One region of the Mesorhizobium sp. WSM4307 genome, then DNA from elsewhere that is predicted to be linked to it. Evidence: riboswitches for the same ligand, from Rfam matches in the RefSeq annotation. Region 1 holds a riboswitch; the other holds the start of a gene.
The links. Region 1 has a riboswitch for thiamine pyrophosphate ahead of thiB (thiamine ABC transporter substrate binding subunit). Riboswitches for the same ligand answer to the same signal wherever they lie in the genome.
Positions count from the first base shown of each region.

Region 2: another riboswitch for thiamine pyrophosphate. It lies ahead of FJV83_RS10230 (YkoF family thiamine/hydroxymethylpyrimidine-binding protein); the one in region 1 lies ahead of thiB (thiamine ABC transporter substrate binding subunit).

Region 1 covers NZ_VFTB01000017.1:124,454-127,654, reverse strand. The annotation lists gene thiP (thiamine/thiamine pyrophosphate ABC transporter permease) at 1-667, opposite strand, end outside; gene thiB (thiamine ABC transporter substrate binding subunit) at 914-1,912, opposite strand; TPP riboswitch at 1,956-2,070, opposite strand; gene FJV83_RS32500 (thiamine diphosphokinase) at 2,159-2,803, shown strand; gene FJV83_RS32495 (ABC-F family ATP-binding cassette domain-containing protein) at 2,805-3,201, shown strand, end outside.
Region 2 covers NZ_VFTB01000004.1:31,157-34,357, forward strand. The annotation lists gene FJV83_RS10215 (glycosyltransferase family 39 protein) at 1-411, shown strand, start outside; gene msrA (peptide-methionine (S)-S-oxide reductase MsrA) at 586-1,104, shown strand; gene FJV83_RS10225 (hypothetical protein) at 1,184-1,501, opposite strand; TPP riboswitch at 1,496-1,609, shown strand; gene FJV83_RS10230 (YkoF family thiamine/hydroxymethylpyrimidine-binding protein) at 1,600-2,208, shown strand; gene FJV83_RS10235 (ABC transporter permease) at 2,252-3,070, shown strand; gene FJV83_RS10240 (ABC transporter ATP-binding protein) at 3,067-3,201, shown strand, end outside.

The DNA of each region.
Region 1 (3,201 bases):
GCGTCGTCGCGGCCGGGCCGCCGCCGAGCGTCAACACGATGGTGAAGGAGGTGATGCAGAGCATGAAGACCAGCCCGGCGACACCCGGCAGAGCGGCGCGCAGCGTCGGCCATTCGATCAGCCGGAAGGCCGGCCGCGCCGCCATGCCGAGCTGGCTTGCCAGCCGCCACTGGTCGGCGGGAATCGTCTGCAGCGCCTCGAGGAACAGGCGGGTCGCTAACGGCAGATTGAAGAAGACGTGGGCCACGAGAATGCCGGACAAGCCATAGATCCCTGGCCAACCCTGGCCGCCGACGGCGCTGAACAGGCCGGCGAAATAGCCGGCACGGCCGTACAGCGCCAGTATGCCGAGCGCCGCGACGATCGCCGGCAGTGCCAGCGGCACGGCGAAGAGCTGCAGGATGAAGGCGCGGCCGAAGAAACGCGGATGCCGCGACAGGGCGCGCGCCACGAACAGCGCCGGGATGACCGAAAACAGGGTCGAGAGGGTGGCCTGCCAGAGTGTGAAGCGCACGACGCGAAGCAGATAAGGATCGAAGGCCGCCCAGGCTCCCGAGAAATCATGGGCGCCTTCGACAAGCAGACCCGCGAATGCGCCGCCGATCAGCAGCGTGATCGCGCCGAGCGCAATGATGCCAGCGCTGACGCGGGGATCAGCGCGTTGCACGATCGACCGCCAGTCTCCGCATAGCGACACTTATAGAAGGTTGCGTTCCTTGGCGCCCCCCTCTGTCCTGCCGGACATCTCCCCCACAAGGGGGGAGATTGGCTGTTTCAGCGCCTCGCTCATACCTATAGCGTCGGCGATTGGCGAAATCACCGATAGCATTCGATCTCCCCCCTTGTGGGGGAGATGTCCGGCAGGACAGAGGGGGGCGCCGTAGAGCACTCATCTTTCGATCATATGGCCAAACTATTTGCTCATCACCGCCAGCCATTCATCCACCCAGGCCTTGCGGTTGGCGGCGACCTCCTCGGGGCTGAACAGCAGGGTCTTGGCCGGCTTGACCAGTTTGTCGAAGGCCGGGTTGAGCGGCTTGTCGGTCTTGCCTGCCGGGAACATCCAGTTGGTCTCGGGAATGGCATCCTGGAATTTCGGCCCGGTCATAAAGGCGATGAATTTTGCAGCCAGCGGGTTCTTGGCTCCGGTCGTGGTGATGCCGGCGACCTCGATCTGCAGATATTCGCCTTCCTCGAAGGAAGCGGCCTGGTAGCGCTCCGTGTTCTCGGCGACCATGTGATAGGCCGGCGAGGTCGTGTAGGACAGCACCATCGGCGCCTCGCCCTTGGTGAACAGGCCATAGGCCTCGCTCCAGCCCGGCGTCACGGTCAGCACCTTCGTCTTGAGCTTGGCCCAGGCTTCCGGCGCCTTGTCGCCATAGACCGACTTCACCCACAACAGCAGGCCGAGACCCGGCGTCGAGGTGCGCGGATCCTGGATGACGATCTTGTCGTCGGCACTGCCTTCGACCAGTTCCTTCAGGCTCTTCGGCGGCGTTTTCAGTTTTTCGGTGTCATAGACGACGGCGAAGTAGCCGTAGTCGAAGGGAACAAAAGTATCGTCGCTCCAGCCACCCGGCACGTTGACATCGGAGACCGCGCCATGCGGGGCAAACAACCCGCTAGCCTTGGCATCGGCGGTGAGATTGGTGTCGAGGCCGAGCACGATATCGGCCTTGGTCGACGCGCCTTCGAGCTTGACGCGGTTCAGCAGGGCCACACCATCGGCGACCGAGACGAACTCGACGTCGCAGCCGCATTCGGCCTCGAATTCCTTCTTCACCACCGGGCCTGGGCCCCAGTCGGCGGTGAAGCTCTCATAGGTGTAGACGGTGAGCTTGTCCTTGGCCAAGGCCGGCCCGGACAGCGCCACGGCCATGGTCGAGACAAGAGCGTATAAAAGCGTGCGCATCGGCGCCTCCTTCGTTCGAATTGAAAGGAATTGAGGCGTCGGACTATCCGAAACGTCTAATCCCTCCGCCGGTACAAACCGGATCAGGTTCAGCGGGTTGGCGAGACTGCCTCTCAGCCGGTCCGCGAAGATCGCGTCCGGCACCCCGTTAGAGCGTTTTGACACATAGGCCGGGTCGGGGAACCGCGCAAGTGGCAGTTTGCCGGCCTTCCGTTTCCGCTGCCGGGCTGGTACAGGCCACCAGATATGAGCACATTCACCATTCTGCTTGGCGGCGATCTCATCCGCACGCCCCGGCTCGACCGCCAGGTCGGAGGCTCGCGCGTCATTGCCGCCGACGCCGGCATCGGCCATGCGCGGCTGCTGGGCCTGATCCCGGAACTGTGGGTCGGCGATTTCGATTCCGTGCCGGCCGACCTGCCTGACGATCTCGCCGCGGTGCCCCGCCAGACCTTCCCGCGAGAGAAGGACAAGACCGACGGTGAACTGGCTATTGCCGCAGCCATCGAGCGTGGCGCGACCAGCCTGGTGCTGGCGGGCGCGTTCGGCGGCAAGCGCGCCGACCACGCTTTCCTGCATCTGGCGCTCGCCCTGCGCCTGGCCGAGGCCGGAATGGAGGTGCTGTTGACCAGCGGCGCCCAGGAAGGCGTACCCTTGGCGTTGGGAACGGCTGGCTTCGACTATGCCGACGGCACGCTGTTTTCGATCCTCGGCTTTTCCGAGCTTGTCGGCCTGACCGTCACTGGCGCCAAATGGCCGCTCGACCAGGTCGAGGTGGCCTTCGGTTCGTCGCTGACCATTTCCAACGAGGTCAAGGGCCGCCTCGAAATCGCGCTCGGCCACGGCCGCGCGCTGCTGCTCGCGCATCCGTATCCACTACCTGAAAGCTGACATGGCCCCGCCCCTTCTCAATCTCGACGGGATAAAACTGACCTTTGGCGGCACACCGCTGCTCGACGGCGCTGCCTTGACCGCTTCGGCTGGTGACAAGATCGCGCTGGTCGGCCGCAACGGGTCCGGCAAGTCGACGCTGCTCAAGATCGCCGCCGGCCTGATCGAGCCGCAGGATGGCGAGGTGTTCCGCCAGCCCTCGGCAACCGTCCGCTATCTGCCGCAGATGCCCGACATGGAAGGTTTCGCCACCGTGCGCGCCTATGTCGAGGCGGGGCTTGGGCCAGCCGACGATCCTTATCGCGCCTCCTATCTGATGGAGCATCTTGGTCTCACCGGCGAGGAACGGCCGGGCGATCTCTCAGGCGGCGAGGCCAGACGCGCAGCCCTGGCCCGTG
Region 2 (3,201 bases), on a different contig from region 1:
CGCTTGGACGCCGTCTGCTGGCCGGCGGAGCCGATCGCGGACGAGGCCGAGGCGGTCTGGCACGCGGCGGCGCCCGGCCGGCTCGACATTGTCGGCGGCGATACCCAGGTGGCCTTGCTGGCTGGCCTCAATGCCTATGACAAGCCGTCGATCTTCACCGATCTTGACACCCGGTTGGCGCCCTGGATCACCAGGCAGCGCTTGCGCGACCACGGCATGCTGATGGTTTGGCGAGGACATGGCGTGCCGCCGCAGTTGCGGACATGGCTGGGCAACCTCCCGGTCAAGACCGTTCTTTTCAATTGGTCGCGCACGGCGCCGCCTTTGGCAATCAGCTTTGCTGCCATTCCGCCGGGCACGCTCTATCCGCAGCTTGCCGTCGACAGCCCGACCCAGTATCCGCCCAACTGAAACGGTTCGATCCCCGATCGCGTCGTGATATCGTTCGTTCATGGCCGCGTTGTTTCCACGCGACTGGACGAAGCGGACGACAATGCCCATCTATTGGGAAATCCAATTTTATCTGCGCAATTCCGGGCGGGAAACGCTCGCATGAGCTGGAATTGCTTTTTGAGGAGACGTGACATGGCGACTTCGACCGAACGCGCAGTGCTTGCCGGTGGCTGTTTCTGGGGCATGCAGGATCTGATACGGCGCTATCCCGGCGTCATCTCCACGCGCGTCGGCTATAGTGGCGGCGATGTGCCCAACGCCACCTATCGCAACCACGGCACCCATGCCGAAGCCATCGAGATCAATTTCGATCCGGCCGTGATCAGCTATCGCACGCTGCTGGAGCGCTTTTTCCAGATCCACGACCCGACGACGCGCAACCGCCAGGGCAATGATGTCGGGTTGAGCTACCGTTCGGCGATCTACTATACGAGCGACGAGCAGAAGCGCGTCGCCGAAGATACCATTGCCGATGTCGATGCCTCCGGCCTGTGGCCAGGCAAGGTCGTCACGGAAGTCGCGCCGGCCGGTGCCTTCTGGGATGCCGAGCCCGAACATCAGGACTATCTGGAGAAATATCCAAACGGCTACACCTGCCACTTCGTCAGGCCGGGCTGGAAGCTGCCGGTTCGCGAGAAGGCCGCATCCTAACGATTGGGCAAACGCATCGTTGGGAATGATATCGAAAAGCCGCTGGATGTCCGGCGGCTTTTTCAGTTTGGGCAATCACTTACTTGCCGCAGTTGTTGTCGTTCACGGTGGGGGCCGTCGCGTTGCCGTTGGCATCGGACTGCGCGCCTTGCGGATTGGTCGGGCAATTGCGATCCGCATCGGAGTTCATGTCGCCCGGCGCGATGGTCGTGCTGTTGGTAATTGCCGGATCGACCGTATCGGGCGAAGCCGGCGTGCTCGGGTCTACAGTCACTGACCGGCCGCTGCCGCCGGACCCATCCATGCCGTTTGCGGTGTTGCTGGTGCAACGCTTTTGGCCCGGTGCGCTGAAAAAACGGCTTTCCCTTCCGTTCGAATGGTGCTTTAACGCGCTCATCCACAGGGGTGCTCCGTACGGTCGGGGCTGAGACGGGGGCGGCAAGCCCACAGACCCTAGAAGCTGATCTGGGTAATACCAGCGGAGCGAGGCGGGCGATGTTTTCAGGCGCACAGATTTCCCTTTATCCCATGGCCGACGATTTCGTCGGTGTCATCTTGGGCGCGCTCGGCGCGCTCGACCCCTACCGGGACAGGCTCCGTATCGAGACCGACGACATCTCGACCTTGCTGGTCGGGCCACCCGAAGTGTTGTTCCCGGCGCTGCGCGACCTGTTCGTGGCGGCGGCGCGGAGCGGCAAGCATTGCGTGCTGTCGGCCGCCATTTCGCGCGGCTGTCCCGGCGAGCCGGACGATCCGATCTGCCGCTCCGACGCGTTTGGCGGGCCTGTCGGGCCGCTCGGGCCGCGCAAGGAAGCCGCCATCACCGCCGTGCGCAATGCTGCTGCCACCGGCCAGCCGGCGGCGGCGCAATTCTCGCTCTATGTGATGGGCACCGGCGACCACATGGATGAGATCTATGGCTGCATCGATTTCCTGAAACGGTCCGGCGTCTACGATCGCTCCAAGAACTTCTGCACCAAACTGCGCGGCGATACCGGCGCGATCTTTTCGGCGCTGAATGAAGCCTTCTGCCGCTTCGGGCCGGGCGCCGGCCACGTAACCCTTGACGTCACGGTTTCCGCCAACAGCCCCACCGCTGTCTGAACAGAACGCGCCTTCGTCGCGCGGCCGTCAAGGTTATCCTCTCGTGGTCTCATCGTCGTCAAGCCGCCCGCGGCAGCTCGCGGGTCTCTTCGCCAAGGCAGCACCGGCCGTGATGTCGGTCGGGTTGCTGCTCGTGGCCTGGGAACTCTACGCAAATTATTCCGGCATCAAACCGACGATCCTGCCGGCGCCGTCGCGCGTCTTCGAACAGGCAATGCTCAATCGCGAGGCGCTGATCGACAACGCCATTCCCACCATCCGCGCCACGCTGATCGGCTTTGCCTGCTCGCTCGGCGCCGCTTTCGCGCTGTCTATGCTGGTCGACTTCTTCCAGCCGCTGCGGCGGGCGCTGTTTCCTGTCTTCATCGTCAGCCAGACCTTGCCGCTGGTGGCCATCGCGCCGCTGGTGGTGCTGTGGTTCGGCTTCGGTTTGACGCCAAAGATCATGCTGGTGGCGCTGGTCACCTTCTTCCCGATGCTGGTGGCTCTGGTGCAGGGCTACGAGGCGACCGAGGTGGAGATCGGTCAGATGCTGCGCGCCATGGGGGCAGGGTGCTGGCGTGTCTTCGTGCTGGCGCGGCTGCCTTCGGCACTGCCGTATTTCTTCGCCGGCCTGCGGATATCCATCACCTATGCCGTGGTCGGCGCCATCTTCGCCGAATATGCCGGTGCGGCCAAGGGACTAGGCATCTACATGCTCAACGCCAAGAACAATTTCCGCCCCGATCTGGTGCTGGCCGCGGTCGGCGTCAGTGCCGCACTCACGCTGATCCTGTTTGGGCTGACGGCGCTCTTGCAGCGCCTCGCCATGCCCTGGGAACGGATCGACCGCCAGCCGGCAGGGAAGGGGCCGGGGCGATGAGCCGGCTCGAATTGCGGCATGTGCGCAAGGCGTTTGGCGGCCTCGACGTGCTCGCCGACATTTCGCTCAGCGTCGGTGCCGGCGAATTCGTCTCGATCCTTGGGCCTTCGGGTGCCGGCAAGTCGACGCTG